2 linked regions of the Roseateles amylovorans genome follow. The protein of the gene in region 1 interacts with the protein of each later gene in a pairwise test. Links are inferred from orthologs where the notes say so. Each region holds a gene or a part of one and is shown on either strand. Other genes may lie near its edges. The genes, in order: rpe and eno.

What was found.
Region 2: the proteins of rpe (region 1) and eno interact in binary tests that used the Escherichia coli proteins (3 or more experiments, as listed by UniProt). The link is inferred for Roseateles amylovorans from one-to-one orthologs.

Annotation. Positions count from the first base shown.
Region 1 is NZ_CP104562.2:651,179-660,601, reverse strand. What follows is about bases 2,146-4,973. They hold rpe (ribulose-phosphate 3-epimerase), read right to left. Parts: upstream 3,989-4,973; coding sequence 3,302-3,988; downstream 2,146-3,301. Other genes in these bases: N4261_RS02780 (substrate-binding periplasmic protein), read right to left, coding at 4,078-4,973; N4261_RS02790 (low molecular weight protein-tyrosine-phosphatase), read right to left, coding at 2,670-3,146; N4261_RS02795 (DNA-3-methyladenine glycosylase I), read right to left, coding at 2,146-2,502. In the rest of the region: N4261_RS02800 (hypothetical protein), read left to right, coding at 1-1,841; more of N4261_RS02795, read right to left, coding at 1,891-2,145; more of N4261_RS02780, read right to left, coding at 4,974-5,184; apaG (Co2+/Mg2+ efflux facilitator ApaG/CorD), read left to right, coding at 5,241-5,615; transporter-like protein TlpB, read left to right, coding at 5,615-7,660; mltA (murein transglycosylase A), read left to right, coding at 7,965-9,260; N4261_RS02760 (DUF427 domain-containing protein), read right to left, coding at 9,423-9,423. UniProt on the Escherichia coli protein: Catalyzes the reversible epimerization of D-ribulose 5-phosphate to D-xylulose 5-phosphate.
Region 2 is NZ_CP104562.2:2,617,714-2,627,233, forward strand. Bases 4,019-6,943 are described here. They hold eno (phosphopyruvate hydratase), read left to right. Parts: upstream 4,019-4,800; coding sequence 4,801-6,087; downstream 6,088-6,943. Other genes in these bases: pyrG (CTP synthase), read left to right, coding at 4,019-4,279; N4261_RS11080 (DUF1330 domain-containing protein), read left to right, coding at 4,369-4,656; ftsB (cell division protein FtsB), read left to right, coding at 6,369-6,638; pnuC (nicotinamide riboside transporter PnuC), read left to right, coding at 6,898-6,943. Also shown: N4261_RS11065 (M56 family metallopeptidase), read right to left, coding at 1-1,861; N4261_RS11070 (BlaI/MecI/CopY family transcriptional regulator), read right to left, coding at 1,861-2,244; more of pyrG, read left to right, coding at 2,612-4,018; more of pnuC, read left to right, coding at 6,944-7,545; N4261_RS11100 (ATP-binding protein), read left to right, coding at 7,567-8,229; N4261_RS11105 (bifunctional metallophosphatase/5'-nucleotidase), read left to right, coding at 8,296-9,520. UniProt on the Escherichia coli protein: Catalyzes the reversible conversion of 2-phosphoglycerate (2-PG) into phosphoenolpyruvate (PEP). It is essential for the degradation of carbohydrates via glycolysis.

The sequences.
Region 1 (9,423 bases):
GGCATCGCCAATGGGGTCCGCAGGCGGGTGACTTCTTCAATCACGGCCAGGATCTATTGGCACTGTTTGTCAGGCGAGTCACCGACGAGCGCGTCGACCTCGTGCCTCGGCTGACAGCCCTGCAAGAGACCACACCGCGATTGACCTTGTGCCTGGACGGCGTGCTCCTGGCGCTGCAGGAGGCCTGCATCGCGCTGGATCGATCCCGCACCGGCCTGGCGGCCACGGCCGACCTGGCCATGGAAGCCCTGCTGACCCAGATCATCGTCACTGAGGTAGAACGGTTGCACGAATGGACGCTGCGTATGGCGCCGGGCTCCCAGGTTCACCTGGTGTCCGGCCTGCGGCATGCGCTGTATCCGGCCATGGGGCGGCCGCCGCCGGCCGATCGGCTCGCGGCGCCCCCCGACCGCCAGACGCTCGAACAGGTGCGGCTCGAGGTCCAGCATCGGCTCGTGCCCGGTCGTCTGGCTGAGCACCTGGCAGAGAACTACCTCCAACGCTGGCGCGACAGCTTCCTGTCCGAACTGCCTGAAGCATCCCGCCCCTCGTCCGAACCCTGGCGATGGAACGATGACATGGACCGCGCAGCCGCAGCAGCGGATGCCATCCTCTCGCCCGAGTTCGGTCAGGTACCCCGCCACGGCGTCCTGGATCTGGATGAAGACGACGACGGGGTGATGTGGGCAAGACCGCTCCGCGACCCCGCCATGGTGGGGCGTCACCTGCTGAACGAGCTTCGGCGTCTGGATGTGATCGCGGACGAGAGTCACCCACGGACGATCACGCAGATGCTGGTGCCCCATCCGTTGATCCCGGGTCGGCAGACCCTGCTCTCGGTGATGCATCAGGACGAGGTATTGGCCTGGGCGGAAGAGGCGGGTACGGCCCGTCCGCTGCGGCCGGCCGACCTGGCGAGCTGGGCCGATGCCAACGTGCATGCCCGGTTGCCTTCGAATGCCGCCCGGGCGGCGGTCAACGCTGCGCTGCGCTGCCCCAATCCCGCGGAATTGGTTCAGATGCCTTCATGCAGTCTTCTGGACGAGGCGGCGCAATGCGAGCAGCTCTGCAGCCGCCTGACTGACGAGGCGCTGCAGGGGCTGCTGTCCGCGTGGCGCCTGCCGCTGGACGGTGTGCGCAGCCGTTGGTTTCTGAACGCATTCATTGCCCAGCACCGCGTGGCCCTGCTGGCACCCGATCAGGTACGAGGTTGGACCACCCTTTCGGAGAACCACATCACCGGCGAGATGGTCCGCCTGGCGATGCAACAGGACTCGGCCGAACTGATGAGGGCCGTCGGCACCTTGATCGAACAGATCCGCAATCGATCTCATGTCTCGTTCACCGGAATCCTATGGCGCCATGTCTGTCTGCTTCCCCCGGACCTCCCTGGCCCACGCGGCGCGTTCACGAGTGCCATCCAAGCTGGCCGGGGTCAGGTGCTGAGTGCCTATGTGCAGATGATCGCGGAGCTGCGCCACGATCGGCCCCTGAGCCCGGCGACACCGCGCACGCAACCGCCCCAAATCCTGCCCCCCGCGGACATGGTCAGCCTGCTGCGGCAGTTTTTGAGGTTGGCTGCCATGTGCAGCTCACCGGCGTCGCTGCGTGGATTGATCGATGGCATCGTGCAGGCCTTGCACAACGGCGCCATGTCCGCAAGGGAATGCCGGCAGGCGCTCGATCTGGGCGAGCCTGCGGCCGATGACTCCCGGCTGGCGGACCTGCTTGAGCGTCGCGGTGCTGCGCATTTGGCAGCCTTCCAAGAGGGCCTCGCACGCTTGAGCAATCCGCCGCCCGGTTCGCTCATGAACGTCACGACCTACGACGCATCGGACTGAATCCGCGTATCTGCGCGGGCCCGTCCTGCGACCACCTGGGCTGCGGCGTTCAGGTCGGCAGCCGGAAGCGCGCGCGGGCCCGGTCGACCGCGTTCCGGCCGATGCACCCCGGGGCATGGTCATTGACCAGGCCCATGGCTTGCATGAACGCGTAGACCGTCGTCGGGCCCACGAACTTCCAGCCGCGCTGTTTCAGGGCCTTGGACAGGGTCCGTGAGCCGTCCGAGGCCCCACGCACCTCATGCGGCGGCAAACCCGTTTCTTCATGCCGCCAGAAGAACGCGGCCAGCGAACCGGCCTCCTGTTGAAGCGCCAGCGCGCGGCCCGCGTTATGGATCGCCGCCTCGATCTTGCCGCGATGACGGACGATGCCCGCATCGGCCAGCAAGCGCTCGATGTCGGCCTCGTCGAAGCGGGCGACCCGTTCGATATCGAAGTGGCTGAAGGCTGCGCGAAACGCCTCCCGCTTGGCCAGAATCGTCCGCCATGACAAGCCGGACTGAAAGCCTTCGAGACAGAGCTTCTCGAACAGCCGACGGTCGTCGTCGACCGGATAGCCCCACTCCTGATCGTGATAGTGGCGATAGGCGTCAAAGCCCGGCGTCTCGCACCAGCGGCAGCGCCACTGGCCATCCGGAGCCTGGAGCAATCGATCGGACATGGTGAGCCTTGTGAATGGGGCTGAAGGAAGGGGCCCGGCGCGATGGCGCGCGAGAGGTCTAAACCCGCCGTGGTCCGCCGTGGTCCGCCGATTCCTGTCGAAGTCAGGCGGCGTCCAACGGCTTCCGACGGCGTCTGGCGTGACTGTAGACGGGCGCGCCGGCGTCCTCAGTCGAGGTCGGTGCTGAAGGCGCGTGCCTCGCTCGGCCAGGTCTGCACCCGCGCCTCGATCAGGTCCAGCACCAGGGCAAAACCATCGGTCGCGCCGTAGTAGGGATCCGGCACCTCGTCCAGGCCCAGGCCGGTCATGCCGTTCAGGAACAGGCCGATGCGGGCCGGCGACACGGGCGGCCGCATCGACCGCAAGGCGCGCAGCACGGTGCGGTCCATCGCCAGGATCAGGTCATGGGTGTCGAAGTCCTCCGACCGCACTCGGCGTGACCGCCAGCGCTTGTCCAGTGCATAGCCTCGGGACGACAGCACCTGATGCGCTCGCCTGTCCACCGGCGCCGCCCGGGACGATGCAAAGACGCCGGCCGATGCCACCGCCGTCAGGCCGAGCGGGGCGGCACGGGCGCGCAGCACCGCCTCGGCCATCGGCGAGCGACACAGGTTGGCGGCACAGACAAGCAGGAGCGAGGTCAACGCATCAGGATCAAGAAGGACTGCAGGACATGACGCACGCCGTGGGCATCAACGGCATCACGAGGGCGAGGCAACGGTCAGCAAGTCAACGGTCGGGAAGTCAACGGTCGGCAAGTCAACGGGCAGCGAGGCGGACGGTCAGCGGAAACCCGTGCTCAGCGCGCCAGCTCGGCGCGCATCGAATCGATCACCGCGCGGTAGTCCGGCTTGCCGAAGATGGCGGAACCCGCGACGAAGGTGTCGGCACCCGCGTCGGCGATTTCGCGGATGTTCTCGACCTTCACGCCGCCGTCGATCTCCAGTCGGATGTCGCGGCCGCTGGCCAGGATCATGGCCTTGGCCTGCTGCAGTTTCTTCAGCGCACTGGGGATGAAGCTCTGGCCGCCGAAGCCGGGGTTCACGCTCATGATCAGCACCAGGTCGATCTTGTCGATCACCCACTCCAGCACATCCAGCGAGGTGGCCGGATTGAAGACCAGGCCGGCCTTGGCGCCTTCGCCGTGGATCAACTGGATGGTGCGGTCCACATGCTGGCTGGCCTCGGGGTGGAAGCTCACCAGGTCCGCGCCGGCGCGGCAGAACGCCTGCGCCAGGCTGTCGACCGGCTGCACCATCAGGTGCACGTCGATCGGCGCGCGGGTGCCGTCGGGTTTGACGGCATGCTTTTTCAGCGCCTCGCAGACCATCGGCCCGAAGGTCAGGTTGGGCACGTAATGGTTGTCCATCACGTCAAAGTGAATCCAGTCTGCGCCTGCGGCCAGCACCTGGCGAACCTCCTCGCCCAGGTTGGCGAAATCGGCGGACAGGATGCTGGGGGCGATGCGATGGGTCGGCGGCGTCATGGCAGGAATCGGCAGTGGGAGCCGGTGGCGGGGAAAACCGTCATTGTAGGAACCCGGATGCGGGCGTGGTCGGACGGCATTTGCCGCGCTCAACGATAGCGTTCAGCAAGTCGCGCCAATTCGCCGCTGACGGCCAGTTGCCGCAGTCGCTCGGTCAGGCGGGCCACCACCGGGGCCGACACCCCACGCGACACCACGGCGTACTGCACATCCTCCTGGAACACCGTGGGACCGATGCGCACCAGCCGCTCGAGCTCGGTGCCACGCTGCGCCTGCCGCAGCCCGAGATCCTGCCCATAGACGGCGGTCGCCCGGCCGCGCACGAGCATCTCCATCGCGTCCCGATCGGTGCGGGCGCTTTCGACATGGCGCACATCCGCCTCCCGCAAGGTGCCGGCCAGCTTGGTGCCCTGCTGCACCAGCAGCGGCTCGGTGCGGGCGAACGCACGCAGTTCGTCCCAGTTCCGCGGCACGCGCGGGTCATCGGCCCGCATCGCCAGCACATGACGCACCCGGTACAGCGGCACCGGCAGATAGCGCATCAGCGGACTCCGATGCTCGGCATCCAGCAGACAGAAAAAGACATCGATCTCACGACGGCCCAGCATCAGCTCGACCCGGCGCAGCGGCACCCGTTGCTCCACTCCGTCCAACCGAAGGTCGGGATCCGCTCGCAGCAACGCCGTCACGATCTCGCCGCACAAGCCAGGCCGCTGCGGATCACCCGAGCTGTACTTGAGCGGCGAGCCGGACTGGGAGGCCGTGCGCAGCCGCAGCAGACCACTCGAGGGGACCGCGTCGCCCGAACTGGCGACCGAACGGGGCGCGGGAATCTGCGACGCCGGTGCTGGCGCGGGAGCGCCGGTGCTGGACGCGCCGCCACGGGCCATGGGGTCGGGGACGGGCGACGTGGCCGCCGACGCCGGGGCGGGCCCCATGCCCAAGGGGATCGCGCCGGCGTACCGAGCCGTTGCGAGCACGCCGGTCAGCGCGACGGCGCTTCGCGCCAGCGCCACGAGTGTGAACCGCCGACCGGCCTCAGCCTCGCCGGAGGAGCCCCCCCGCTTGCCAGCCGCCGAGTGCGCGGTGCCTGCGGCGCGCGGCGCGCCCAGGTCGCGCACCGAGGCCGTCACGGCGTCGGCCGACGCAACGCCAAGGGCCTTCGGCGGCACAGAGGGGCCTGGACTTGTCTCCATGCGGGTTCTTTTGATGATGGACCCAGCATACCGGACCCCCACCTAGAATTGGTGCAATGGCACATCCGCACTTTCACTGCAGCGTCGTCGTCGAGCCCCTGGCCGAACAGACCTTCCCGGAGCGCGGCCAGCACGCGTTCACCTACACCGTCACCATCGAGAACCGCGGGGATGTCACGGCGCAACTGATCGGCCGTCACTGGACCATCGTCGATGCCAACGGCCATTCGCAGGAGGTCCACGGCCTGGCCGTGGTCGGCCATCAACCGGTGCTTCAGCCCGGCGAGCGGTTCCAGTACAGCTCCTGGGCCCAGATCGCCACCAAGCAGGGCAGCATGAGCGGCCGCTATCTCTGCGCCACCGAAACCGCCGACGTCTTCTACGCCGACGTCCCCGAATTCCTGCTGGCCGAGGCCGGCAGCCTGCACTGATGTGGAAAAGCCGCGGCTGGGACCTGACCGCGCTGCTCAATGCGGCGCATCCGCGGGCGCCGCTGGCCGAGCGCAACCTGTGGCTGGTGCGGTTGGTCGAATGGTTGCGGCACGCCCCGCTCAAGGATGATCGCCCCACCGCTCCGGTGACGGTGCCGGCCGGCGCGCCCTTGAGTGTGCAGGTCGAGGGCCCGGTGGTGCCCATCCCCACGCCGCTGCCGGTGCGGCGGCTCAAATACCTGCTGAACCTGCTGGAGCGTCATCCCGAGCACGCGGCATCCTTCGCCGGGGTCATCGCCGGCGTCTGGGCGGAGGTGGACGCGATCAGCCTGTTCGCCGAAGTCGGTTTCGCGCCGCGCATGGCCCTGTGGGGCGAGTTCCTGGGGCGGATCCGGCGCCGCGTGCTGCCGCAAAGCGCCGACACCCGCGATCTGGCCGAGCTGTTCGAGCTGCTCTTTCCGCACGAGGAGGACGCCGAATGGATCAACGCCGTCGACGATGAGCTGCTGAAACGTCTGAGCCTTCTGTTTGCGGGCGCGCCGGAAGGCGACTGGCGCGAGGAAATGCGGGCCGCCGTGACCGTGCTGGTGAGCTCCGTGCGCGCGGCGGGCCTGTCGGGCGCGCTGCGCGCCCGCATGGATCCGACACGGCTGGCCAGCCGGCCCTTCCGCAACCTGGCGACCGCCTGGGAGCAGGTCGAACAGGCGCTGGTCGAGGACGACCGCGCCGCCCTGCCTGCCGCGCTGCAATACCTGCGCGCCCTGCTGGACGAATGCCGCGCCGCGGTGCGCTCGGTGCCGGACCATCTGGAGGAACACGGCGTCTCGGTGGACCTGATGTTCGGCGTCGAGCAGATGCAGGCGCGGCTGCGACGGGTCGAGGACCTGCTCGCGGTGCTGCTGGCGCCGCATCCGGAACGCGAGCTGCTGCGCCTGGTGGCCAGCCTGGTGTCGGTGGTGCATGACCGGCGCAGCATCCGCACCCTGTTCGCACGTCACTACTCCCTGCTGGCGCGCAAGGTGGCCGAGCGCAGCGCCGAGACCGGCGAGCACTACATCACCCGCAACCGCGACGAATACCGCGACATGCTGCGCCGCGCCGGCGGCGGCGGTCTGGTCATCGCCGGCACCACCTTCGCGAAATTCGCGATCATGGCGCTCGGGCTCTCGGCCTTCTGGGGCGGCTTCTGGGCCGGCGTGAACTATGCGCTGAGCTTCGTGATCATCCTGCTGCTGCACTGGACCGTCGCCACCAAGCAGCCCGCGATGACGGCACCGGCCCTGGCCGAAAAGCTGCGCCACATCGACAACGATTCCGGCCTTCAGGCCTTCGTCGACGAAGTGGTTCACCTGTTCCGATCACAGACCGCCGGGATCATCGGCAACCTGGCGCTGGCGGCACCGATGGTGCTGGCGGTGCAGCTGCTGGCCTGGCTGAGCTTCGGCAAACCGCTGGTGGGTGTGGAAGATGCCGAGCACGTCCTGCACTCGCTGACGGTGCTGGGTCCGTCGCTGTTCTTTGCGGCCTTCACCGGCGTGCTGCTGTTTGCGTCCAGCCTGATCGCGGGCTGGGTGGAGAACTGGTTCGTCTTCCATCGGCTGGACAGCGCAATCGCTTGGAATCCGCGCATCGTCGCGACCCTGGGAGAGAACCGGGCCAAGCGCTGGTCCCGTTGGTGGCGGGAGAACATTTCCGGTCTCACCGCCAACATCAGTCTGGGCCTGATGCTCGGCCTGGTGCCCGCGCTGCTGGGATTCTTCGGGCTGCCGCTCGAGGTCCGGCATGTGACGCTGTCGAGCGGCCAGCTCGCCGCCGCGGCGGGTGCACTGGGCGTTGATGTGTTGAAGCACTGGCCGTTCTGGCTCTGCGTGATCAGCATCCTGGGCACCGGTCTGCTGAATGTCGGCGTGAGCTTCTATCTGGCCTTCAAGGTGGCGCTGCGGTCCCGCGGCATCAAGCTGGCGGATCGCAAACGGGTCAGCGCCGCGATCTGGGCACGGGTGCGTTCGCAGCCGCTGAGCTTCCTGGTCCCGCCGAAGTCCTGAACCTCCCGACGCTCCGCAGGCGCTGGGGCGCCGGGGGCGTGTTTCGAGGGAGCGTCAGGCCGCGTCGCGGTCCTCCGGGCGTTCGCCGCCCTTGCGGCCCGAGAACATGGTCCACCAGACGATCAAGACCAGCAAGGCCAATGCGCCCAGCGCCTCCAGCAAAATCATGCCCATGATTTGTCGCGGTCCTTTGAGTTTCCAATCCGGTCTTCGTCGTCTGCTGCGGACCCGGGTTCCGTCCCCAGCCCGGTGCACGACGCGGGAACACGGCCACCACGTCCATCCCGCCGCCCCCTGGGGCGCCGTGCTGGCGATTCTAGGCGTGCTGGCCGGCTGCGGCGGGCCGTCGGTCGTCCGTGAGCCGGGCTCGGCCAGACCGGCCCCGACGGGCACGGGCACGGCCAGCGGATCGACCTCCAAGGTCGATCCTGCCCGTTTGCTCAACGGCGACTGGCCGGGCACTGACAACCGGAGCAGCGCGGCCGCGGCGGCGCCCTCGCCCGGCAGCGCCCCCGGCGCCAGTGACGACCGTCGCGCCGACACCGTCGGCCGACAGGTGCTGGCCCGTGAGCGCGCGCGCTGGGTGGCAGCGGAATGGAATGAACTGCCCGGCTGGGGCCAGGACCGGGCGCTGGAGTGGTGGCCCGCGCTGCTGCGCGGCTGCGAGCGGCCGATGCCGGGCTGGACGGCGCTGTGCACCCAGGCCCAGCGGCTGCGTCCGTCGGACGACTGGGACGCCTATGTCTGGCTGATGAAGCGGCTGCGCCCCTATCGTGTCGAGTCACCCGAGGGTGAGCGCGACGGTCTGGCCACCGGCTATTACGAACCGCAACTGGAAGCACGGCGGCAGGCGCTGGGCGACTTCCGCGTGCCGCTGCTGGCGCCACCGCAAGACCTGGCCCAGCGTCGGCCCTACGACACCCGTCAGCAGATCGAGAGCAACACCCGGTTGAGCCGGCTGAGCCTGGCCTGGGTACAGGATCCGCTGGACGCGCTGGTGATGCAGATCCAGGGCAGCGGCCGCCTGCGGGTCACCGAGTCGGACGGCAGCAGCCGCTGGGTCCGCCTCTCTTTCGCCGGGCACAACGAACAGCCTTATCGGTCGATGGGCCAATGGCTGATCGCGCAGGGCGAACTGAAGGCGACCGAGGCCTCCTGGCCCGGCATCAAGGAATGGGCCCGTCGCAATCCGCAGAAGTTGAAGGAAGCGATGTGGGCCAATCCGCGGTATGTGTTCTTCCGCGAAGAGCCGCTGTCGGACCCGGCCGTCGGGCCGCGCGGCGGCCAGGGCGTGCCGCTGACGCCGGGCCGCTCGATTGCGGTCGACAAGGCCAGCATTCCCTATGGCACACCGGTGTGGCTGGACACCACCGAACCGCTGTCGACCACACCGATGCGTCGCCTGGTGATGGCCCAGGACACGGGGGCCGCCATCACCGGCGCGGTGCGGGCCGACTTCTTCTGGGGCTGGGGCGATCAGGCCGAGCAGCAGGCCGGCCGCATGAAGCAGCCTCTGCGGCTGTGGGTGCTGTGGCCGCGCGAGACCGCCTCGGCGTCCGCCGCGACGGGGTCCGCGACGACGGGCCTGTCCGCACCCTGAGCGAACGCCGCACCGTTCGGGCAGCGGGCAGCGAGCGACGGGCGACGGGCGGCGGGCGGCGAGCGGTCTCGGTCTCGGTCTCGGTCTCGGTCTCGGTCTTCAGACGCCACGCCGTCGACGGCGTGGCATGGGCGGGCGCGATGGCGGCACCCGCCGCGCCGCT
Region 2 (9,520 bases), 2.0 Mb from region 1 along the record:
CCAGACGCGACAGCGACTTGCGGATCAGCGACGCATCACGCAGGCGCTGGGCAGAGCCATCGGCATCGAGCAGCACGACGGTCAGCGTCTGACCGCCGCTCTTCATGCGCATCGTCAGGCAGCGGCCGGCCTCGGTGGTGTAGCCGGTCTTGGACAGTTTGATGTCCCAGCCCTTGCCGCCGACCAGGTGGTTGGTGTTGCGCAGCTCCCGGGCGCGGCCATTGATCGCCACGCGGCTGCTCTTGTCGCTGGTGATGCGGGCGATGTCCGGATAGTGCGCTGCGGCCATGGCGATGCGGGCCACTTCGGTGGCGGTCGAGGTGTTGGCGGGCGACAGGCCGGTGGGGTCGACCAGGGTGGTGCGGGTCAGGCCGAGCGCCTGGATCTTCGCCTGCACGGCGGCCTCGAAGGCGGCGGTGCCGCCGGGATAGGCACGGGCCAGGGCGGCGGCGGCGCGGTTTTCCGAGGACATCAGCGCCAGTTCAAGCGCCGCGGCGCGTGTCATCTGGGCGCCGACTGCCACCCGGGAGCGGCTGTGCTTGAGCAGGTCGACATCGGCGGCGTCGATCCGCAACATCGCCTGCGGATCCTGGTGGGCATCCAGGACCACCATCGCGGTCATCAGCTTGGTCAGCGAGGCGATCGGAACAATCGCATCCGGATCCTTGGCCATCATGACCCGACCGCTGTCGTCGACCACCATCACATGCCGCGCATTGACCGGCAGCTTCATCATCTGTGTGCCGGACACGGTCTGGAAGGCCGGTGCGGCGACCGGTGCGGCGGCGGTCACGACGCCGGACTGACGCTGCGGCGAGCGGGCCTGGGTGGGCTCGTCCACGGCGACGGGCGCATGGCTGGCGGCTTGGACCAGCAGGGTCGCGCAGGCCAGCAACAAGGCAGGCAGGGCCAGCTTCCAGCTGGTGGTGTGCGGCGTGGTGATCATCAGTTGCTCGATGCGTTGCAGGAGGTGGCCGCCGCGGGCGGACAGCGCGGGAAAGGGGGGAGGGGCGGACCGGCCGGCGCGGGCGTCCGGATCGGGGCGCCGGACGGATGGGCGGGATGCGGGGGATGCGTTGAACTGCGACAGCGCGGCCAGGGCGGTGGCCACGCGATGACGGTCGCCCTCCAGCGCGTCGGCGGCCAGCGCGTCGGCGACCTGTTCGCGCTCATGCCGCATGCGGGCCGACAGCCACCAGACGGCGGGATGGAAGAACAGCAGCGCTTCGGCCAGGCTCTGCAGCAGATTGACCAGGAAGTCCCATCGCCGCACATGGGCCAGTTCATGGGCCAGGAGGGCGTCGATCAGCGGCGCCGGCAGACCGGTGAGCAGGCTGGCGGGCACCAGCACCAGCGGGCGGAAGGCGCCGACGGTGATCGGGCCGTCCAGCGTCGGCAGCAGGCGCAGCGGCACTGGTCGGTGGATGTGAAGTCGGCGGCGCAGCGCATCCAGCCGCGCCTGCCACTCGGCCGGGGCGGCGGTGGCGCGGCGTCGCAGTCGGGCCACCCACACCAGCCCCAGACCGAGACGCAGGCTCATCAGTCCGACACCGCTGGCCCAGGCGTGGACCAGCAGCGGGAGGTGGTCGACCAGTTCCTTCAGCGGGCGGGGCAGGGCCTCATCGCTGTCGTAGCGCCATTGGCCGGACGGCTGCACCAGCCATAGCCAGTGCAGCAGCGGCAAGGCCAGACAAGCGGCCAGGGCCGCCGCGCAGACGGCGTAGCGCGCCTGAGGGGCGGCACCGCGCAGTGCCCGCAAGCCGACAGCGGCGAGGGCGGCGATCAGCACCACTTGCCAGAGCGCATGCAGCAGCACCCAACCCAGCGCCGCCACGGCGCTGTCCAACCAGATCGCGCCCATCAGGATTTGGCCTCGCGGTCGAGCAGGTCCTGGATCTCCGCCCGCTCCTTGGCATTCACATGACCCTTCAGTGCCGCCATCACCAGCGCCTTGCCGGAGCCGGCAAAGGCCTTGGCGATCAGTTCCTTCAGCAGCCGTGTCTGGAGTCTTTCCTGGGTCTGCACCGGTGCATAGCGCTGCGGGCGCTGGGTTTCATCGCGTTCCAGCAGCCCCTTGCCGTGCATCACTTGCAACTGGCGCAGCACCGTCGCATAGGTGGCGTCCGGTCGTTCGGGCAGCAGGGCCTCGTGGACCTGGCGGGCATCGGCGGGACCGAGGCGCCACAGCACGCGCAGCAGATCGAGTTCGCCCGCCGTAGGGGGTGGCAATCCAGTTTTCGACATGACGCGCAGAATAGGTGTTCTAGAAGAGATTGTCTAGAACAAAATGTCTAGATGGCGGCGATGTCTCTCTCGCTCTCTACTCCCTCTCCCTCTCCCTCTCCCTCTCCCTCTCCCTCTCCCGGGGTGTTCCCAGCGGGGCAGCAACGCGCGAAGCGGCCGGCTGCTGGGGTGTGGCATCCCGGCTTCGCGGGGCCCTCCGTCTGTCTCCTTGGGCGACCCCGGCATCCCCCAAGGCGCCCCTGATATCCTTCTGATGCGGGGGGAGGCACGCCGGGCGCCGGGTCGACCAAGAGCCGACCTATATAATCGCGCTTTACCACCACGGCGTTTTTGGGATCCCATCGGAGTACCCAGGCGCTGCAAGACAATGACCAAGTACGTCTTCGTCACCGGCGGTGTCGTGTCCTCCCTCGGCAAGGGCATCGCATCGGCCTCTCTCGCCGCCTTGCTCGAGTCCCGCGGCCTCAAGGTCACCCTCATCAAGCTGGATCCCTACATCAACGTGGATCCGGGCACGATGTCCCCGTTCCAGCATGGCGAAGTCTTCGTGACCGACGACGGCGCCGAGACGGACCTGGACCTGGGCCACTATGAGCGCTTCATCACCACGCGGATGAAGCGGAGCAACAACTTCACGACCGGACAGATCTACATGTCCGTGCTGGAGAAGGAACGTCGCGGCGACTATCTCGGCAAGACGGTGCAGGTCATCCCGCACATCACCAACGAGATGCAGGAGTTCATCCGTCGCGGTGCCGGTCATGGCACGCCGGATGCGGTGGATGTGGCGATCGTCGAAATCGGCGGTACCGTGGGCGACATCGAGTCGCTGCCCTTCCTGGAAGCCGCTCGGCAGATGAGCCTGAAGCTCGGTCCGACCAATGTCGCCTATGTTCACCTGACCTATGTGCCGTGGATTGCCGCGGCCGGTGAACTCAAGACCAAGCCCACCCAGCACACCGTCCAGAAGCTGCGCGAAATCGGTATCCAGCCCGACGCGCTGCTGTGCCGTGCCGACCGCCGCATCCCGGACGATGAGCGCGAGAAGATCTCGCTGTTCACCAACGTCCCCGAATACGGCGTGATCTCGATGTGGGACGTGAACACCATCTACAAGGTGCCTCGCGTGCTGCATGAGCAGGGTCTGGATCAACTGATCTGCACCAAGCTGCAGCTCAACACCAAGTCGGCCGACCTCAAGCGTTGGGACACCCTGGTCAGCGAGGTCGAGAACCCCAAGACCGAAGTCACGATCGCGATGTGCGGCAAGTACACCGATCTGTCGGACAGCTACAAGTCGCTGAACGAGGCCCTGCGCCACGCCGGCATCCACAACCATGCGCGGGTGAACATCGAGTACGTCGATTCCGAAACGCTGGATGCGGACGGCATTCGCCAGCTCAGCCAGTACGACGCGATTCTGGTGCCGGGCGGTTTCGGCAAGCGCGGCGTGGAAGGCAAGATCCTGGCGGCCCAGTACGCCCGCGAGCACCAGACCCCCTACCTGGGCATCTGCCTGGGCATGCAGGTCGCGACCATCGAATATGCCCGTCACAAGGCTGACCTCGCGGGCGCGAACTCCACCGAGTTCGAACCCGACGCGCAGCACAAGGTGATCGCGCTGATCGACGAGTGGCAGGATGCAGACGGCACCATCCAGAAGCGCGACGAGAAGTCCGATCTGGGCGGCACGATGCGCCTGGGTGCCCAGAGCTCCGACGTCAAGCCGGGCACGCTGGCCTATGAGATCTACGGCCCGGTTGTGACCGAACGCCATCGTCATCGCTACGAGGCCAACGAGCACTATCTGGATCAGCTGCAGCACGCCGGCCTGGTGATCTCCGCGATCACCCAGCGCGAGAAGCTGACCGAGATCGTCGAACTGCCGCGCGAGGTGCACCCCTGGTACATGGGCGTGCAGTTCCACCCGGAGTTCAAGTCCACCCCTTGGGACGGCCACCCGCTCTTCATCGCCTTCATCAAGGCCGCGCTCGAGCACAAGGCCAAGGCCCATCCTGAAGCCAAGGCCGCCTGAGACCGCCTGAGACCGCTGAGACCAACCGACGCCGCGCTTCCTTCCACAGGCCGCGTCAGCGCCCCGCGAACCCGCCCGAGACCTCGCCCATGCCCGCCTTCATCCTGATCGACGTGACCGTGACCGATGCCGCCCAGATGGCGATCTATCGCGAATGGAGCACCAAGGCGATGAAGGAGCATGGGGCGGAGGTGCTGGTGCGTGGCGGCGAGTTCGAGGTGCTGGAAGGCCCGTGGACCCCGGGCCGTCTGGTCGTGCTGAAGTTCGCCGACCGCGAAGCCGCCAAGGGCTTCTATCACTCCGAGACCTACCAACATGCCAAGTCGCTGCGCGAGAACGCCGGCGTCATGCGCATGGTGTTGGTCGACGGTGTGTGATCCGCGCGTCACCTTGATGACGATCGCCTCGACACCGCCCGCCGTGCTGGCCACGTGCGTCCGTGGATCGATTGTTCTGCGCAGGTAACTACAAGCTGGCACCATGCGCGCCGACAAGATTTTTCACTTCTGGAGACTGTTCCCATGAGCGCCATTGTTGATATCGTCGGCCGAGAGATCCTCGACAGCCGCGGCAATCCCACCGTGGAATGCGACGTGCTGCTGGAGTCCGGCGTGATGGGCCGTGCGGCCGTGCCTTCCGGCGCGTCCACCGGCTCGCGTGAAGCGATCGAACTGCGTGACGGCGACAAGTCGCGCTACCTGGGCAAGGGCGTGCTGAAGGCCGTCGAGCACATCAACACCGAGATCTCGGAAGCGGTGCTGGGGCTGGACGCGTCGGAACAGGCCTTCCTGGACAAGACCCTGATCGACCTGGACGGCACCGACAACAAGAGCCGCCTGGGCGCCAATGCGATGCTGGCGGTGTCGATGGCAGTGGCGCGTGCGGCGGCCGAAGAATCCGGCCTGCCGCTGTACCGCTACTTCGGCGGCATGGGTGGGGTGCAACTGCCGGTCCCGATGATGAACGTCATCAACGGCGGCGCGCACGCCAACAACACGCTGGACCTGCAAGAGCTGATGATCATCCCCGTGGGCGCACCGTCGTTCCGCGAGGCCCTGCGTTGGGGTGCCGAGGTTTTCCATGCGCTGAAGAAGATCCTGCACGACAAGGGCATCAGCACCGCCGTCGGCGACGAAGGCGGTTTTGCCCCCAGCGTGGAAAGCCACGAGGCGGCCATCCAGTTGATCCTGGAAGCCATCGACAAGGCCGGCTACACCGCCGGCGAACAGATCGCGCTCGGCCTGGACTGCGCTGCCAGCGAGTTCTACAAGGACGGCAAGTACGTCCTGGAAGGCGAGGGCGGCATCCAGCTGAGCGCTGAGCAGTGGACCGACATGCTGGCCACCTGGGTCGACAAGTACCCGATCATCTCGATCGAGGACGGCATGGCCGAAGGGGACTGGGATGGCTGGAAGCACATCACCGAGAAGCTGGGCGAGAAGGTGCAGCTGGTCGGCGACGACCTGTTTGTCACCAACACCAAGATCCTGAAGGAAGGCATCGACAAGGGCATCGCCAATTCGATCCTGATCAAGATCAACCAGATCGGCACCCTGACCGAGACCTTCGCGGCCATCGAGATGGCCAAGCGCGCTGGCTACACCGCCGTCATCTCGCACCGTTCGGGCGAGACCGAAGACTCGACGATTTCCGACATCGCCGTCGGCTTGAACGCGGGTCAGATCAAGACCGGTTCGCTGTCGCGGTCCGACCGCATGGCCAAGTACAACCAGCTGCTGCGCATCGAGGAAGACCTGGGCGACGTGGCGGTCTATCCTGGCCGTTCGGCGTTCTACAACCTGCGCTGATCGCCCGCAGGGGCCGGCATTCCGGGTGGCGGCGTGTTGCGCCCCTGGACTGCGGCCGGTGTCCCATCCGATCAGGCCGTTGCGGATCAGATTGGATGGGGCCGACAGGGGTCAGTAGGGGTCGGTAGGGTGGCGGCGCGGCGGTCATGACCTGTCATCCGGGGCATTCATCAGCCGTGGTGGCGGCCCCTGATGGCGGACCGTGATGGCCAACACGCCCCACCTGAATGCGGTAGGTGCCGGGCAATGCCTGCCACCGCGCTGCGGCTACACTTCTGGCCGTGAAAGCCCTGGCCATCGTCCTCACAGCCTTCCTTGTCGCCATCCAGGCCCAGCTCTGGTTTGGCAAGGGCGGGCTGGCGCGCGGCGTCCAGTTGCGGGCCGAACTGCGTGAGCAGATGGAGGCCAACGAGAAGGCGCGGGCCCGCAACGCACAATTGCAGGCCGAACTGCTGGACCTTCGCGAAGGCCTGGAGATGGTCGAGGAAAAGGCCCGGCTCGAACTGGGCATGGTCAAGCCGGACGAAGTCTTCGTTCCGCTGCGTCGCTGAGTCGCCTCGGCGGTGTCTGTTCCGATCGACTCGATCTTGGTCCGTCCGCTGCCGTTGCGCCGATGTGTCGATCTGCCGACCTGCCGACCTGCCGACTTGCCGACTTGCCGACTTGCGGGCTCCGCGAGTCTTGGAGTTCAGGATTCGTCGAGCTCCCGAGGCTCCGGGTTGCCGGGTCTCGGTGTTCCCGAATTCCCGAGGCGGGCCTCGTCGTCAGCCTGGCGGGCTAGCCTTGCGCCATTGAACCCCTGAGTGATCCATGGATGCTCTGCCGTCGCTTCAGTCCCTCGTGTCGTTGATGCTCGCTCCGGCGTTCACCGCCCTGGGCAGTCCCATCAGTTGGCTGGAACTGGTCGCCTTCGTCCTGGCCATCTGGATGGTCGTGTGCAACATGCGGGTTCAAGTGCTGGCCTGGCCGCTGGCGCTGAGCAGTTCGCTGCTGTACTTCCTCCTGTTCTGGAGCGGCAAGCTCTATGGCGAGGCCTCGTTGCAATTGTTGTTCGCCGCCTTGTCGCTCTGGGGCTGGTGGCAATGGTTGCGCGGCCGGACGGCGGATGGTCAGGCGCTGCGTGTTCGCACACTGGGGCCCCGAGGCCGTTGGGCCGCCTTGCTGGTCACCTTGGCGGCCTGGCCGTTGTTGGGGCTCTTCCTTCAACACCGCACGGATTCGCCGCTGCCCTATTGGGATGCCTTGCCCACCGTGGCCAGCATCACTGGGCAATGGTTGCTGGGTCGCAAGTACCAGGAAAACTGGCCCGTCTGGGTGCTGGTGAATCTGGTCAGCATTGCCCTGTTTGCGCTCAAGGGCTACTGGCTGACGGTGGTGCTGTATGCGGTCTTCGTACCGATGTCGGTGGCGGGTTGGCGTGCGTGGCAACGTCAGCTGGGCGCGCCGGTGCCGGCCTGACCCGCGACCGCCAGGTTCGACATGGCGCTTCACATCGCGCTCCTCGGGGCCGAGAGCACCGGCAAGAGTCAGCTCGGTCAGGACCTGCTGCGCCATCTGTGCGATCAGACCCGGCTGCGATGTGCCCTGGTCCCGGAGTTCCTGCGTGAGTGGTGCGACCGGGAGGGCCGCACGCCACGCCCGGACGAGCAGATGGCCATCGCCCAGGAGCAGCATCGTCGCGCCGACGTCGCTGCGCAGGCCCATGACCTCGTGCTGCACGACACCACGCCGCTGATGACCGCCATCTACAGCGACCTGCTGTTTCAGGATGACAGTCTCTATCCGTTCGCACTGCGCGTGCAGGCCGGCATGGATGCGACCTTGCTCATGGCGCTGGACCTCCCCTGGGTGGCCGATGGCCTGCAGCGGGATGGCCCGCAGGTGCGCGGCCCGGTCGATCAGGCGATCCGGCGCGCGCTCCGCGGTTCAGGGCTGGGCTACAGCCTGGTGGCCGGAGAGGGTGGGGCGCGCTTGGCGCAAGCCTTGAACGCGCTGGGACCGCTGCTGCGTCCTCATCTCGGTCGAGAAGACGGTCTGTTCGGTCGACTGCTTCAGCGCGGCGAGCGCCTGGGGGGCGATTGGCGCTGCGACAACTGCGACGACCCGGACTGCGAACACGCGAGCCGTCAAACACGGCTTTGAACCTGTCGGCGAGGCACAATCCGCCGTCCCCGATCGCAGAGGTTTGCAGGACCTCGGAGTGCCCTCATGAATCGACTGGTTCCGCGTCATTTCCTTCTGCTGCTGAGCAGCGCCGTGCTCGCCGCGTGCGCCAGCATGACGGCACCGCCAGACGCTCCGCCGAGCGCCCCCGCCCCGTCTGCGTTGAAGTCGACGTCGACGGTGAACGCGGCCACGGTGGCGGTGAAGGTGCTGGCGATCAACGATTTCCACGGTAATCTGATGCCGCCAGCCGGTGGCATCAAGCTTCGCGATCCGCAAACCGGGGAGACCTTGACGTTGGGCGCGGGCGGCGCGGAGCGCATGGCGACTGTCGTCCAGGCATTGAAGGCGAAGAACCCCAACCATGTCTTCGTCGCTGCAGGCGATCTCGTGGGTGCCAGCCCGCTGCTGTCGGCACTGTTCCATGACGAGCCCACGATCGAATCCCTGGGACTGATGGGTCTGGATCTGTCGGCCGTCGGCAATCATGAATTCGATCAGGGACTGACGGAGCTGCTGCGCAAGCAGAACGGCGGTTGTCATCTCAAGGATGGTTGCAAGGGGCCGACCCCGTTCACCGGCGCGCGTTACCAGTACCTGGCGGCCAGCACGATCGACACCGCGACCGGGCGCCCGGTACTGCCCGCCTACAGCATCAAGCGGTTTGATGGCGTGCCTGTCGGCTTCATCGGCCTGACCCTGAAAGACACGCCCAATCTGGTCAGCCCGACCGGCGTGGCCGGACTCCGTTTCGACGACGAGGCCCAGACCGTCAATCGCCTGGTCCCCGAACTCCAGCGACAGGGCGTGCACACCGTCGTGGTGCTGATCCATGAAGGCGGCGTTCCGACTGGCAGCTACAACGAATGCCCGGGGATCTCGGGTCCGATTGTGGACATCGTCAAGCAACTGGATCCCAGCGTGGGGCTGGTCGTCTCCGGACACACCCACCGTGCCTACAACTGTCGGATAGACGGTCGGTTGGTCACCAGCGGCGACAAGTACGGCACGCTGGTCAGTGAGATCGATCTGCAGATCGATCGCCGGTCCGGCCGGCTGGTCGAAGCACGGGCTGAGAACCTGGTCGTTCGCCCCGAGATTGCCAAGGATCCCGCCCAGACGGCATTGATCGCGTCCTATCAGCGCCTGGCCAATCCGTTGATCGAGCGACCGGTGGGGTTCCTCGCCCGCCCGCTCAGCAAGGAGGATGGTGACCGGGACAAGGGCGGCGGCACCACCATGGGCCAACTCGTGGCCGATGCGATGCTGG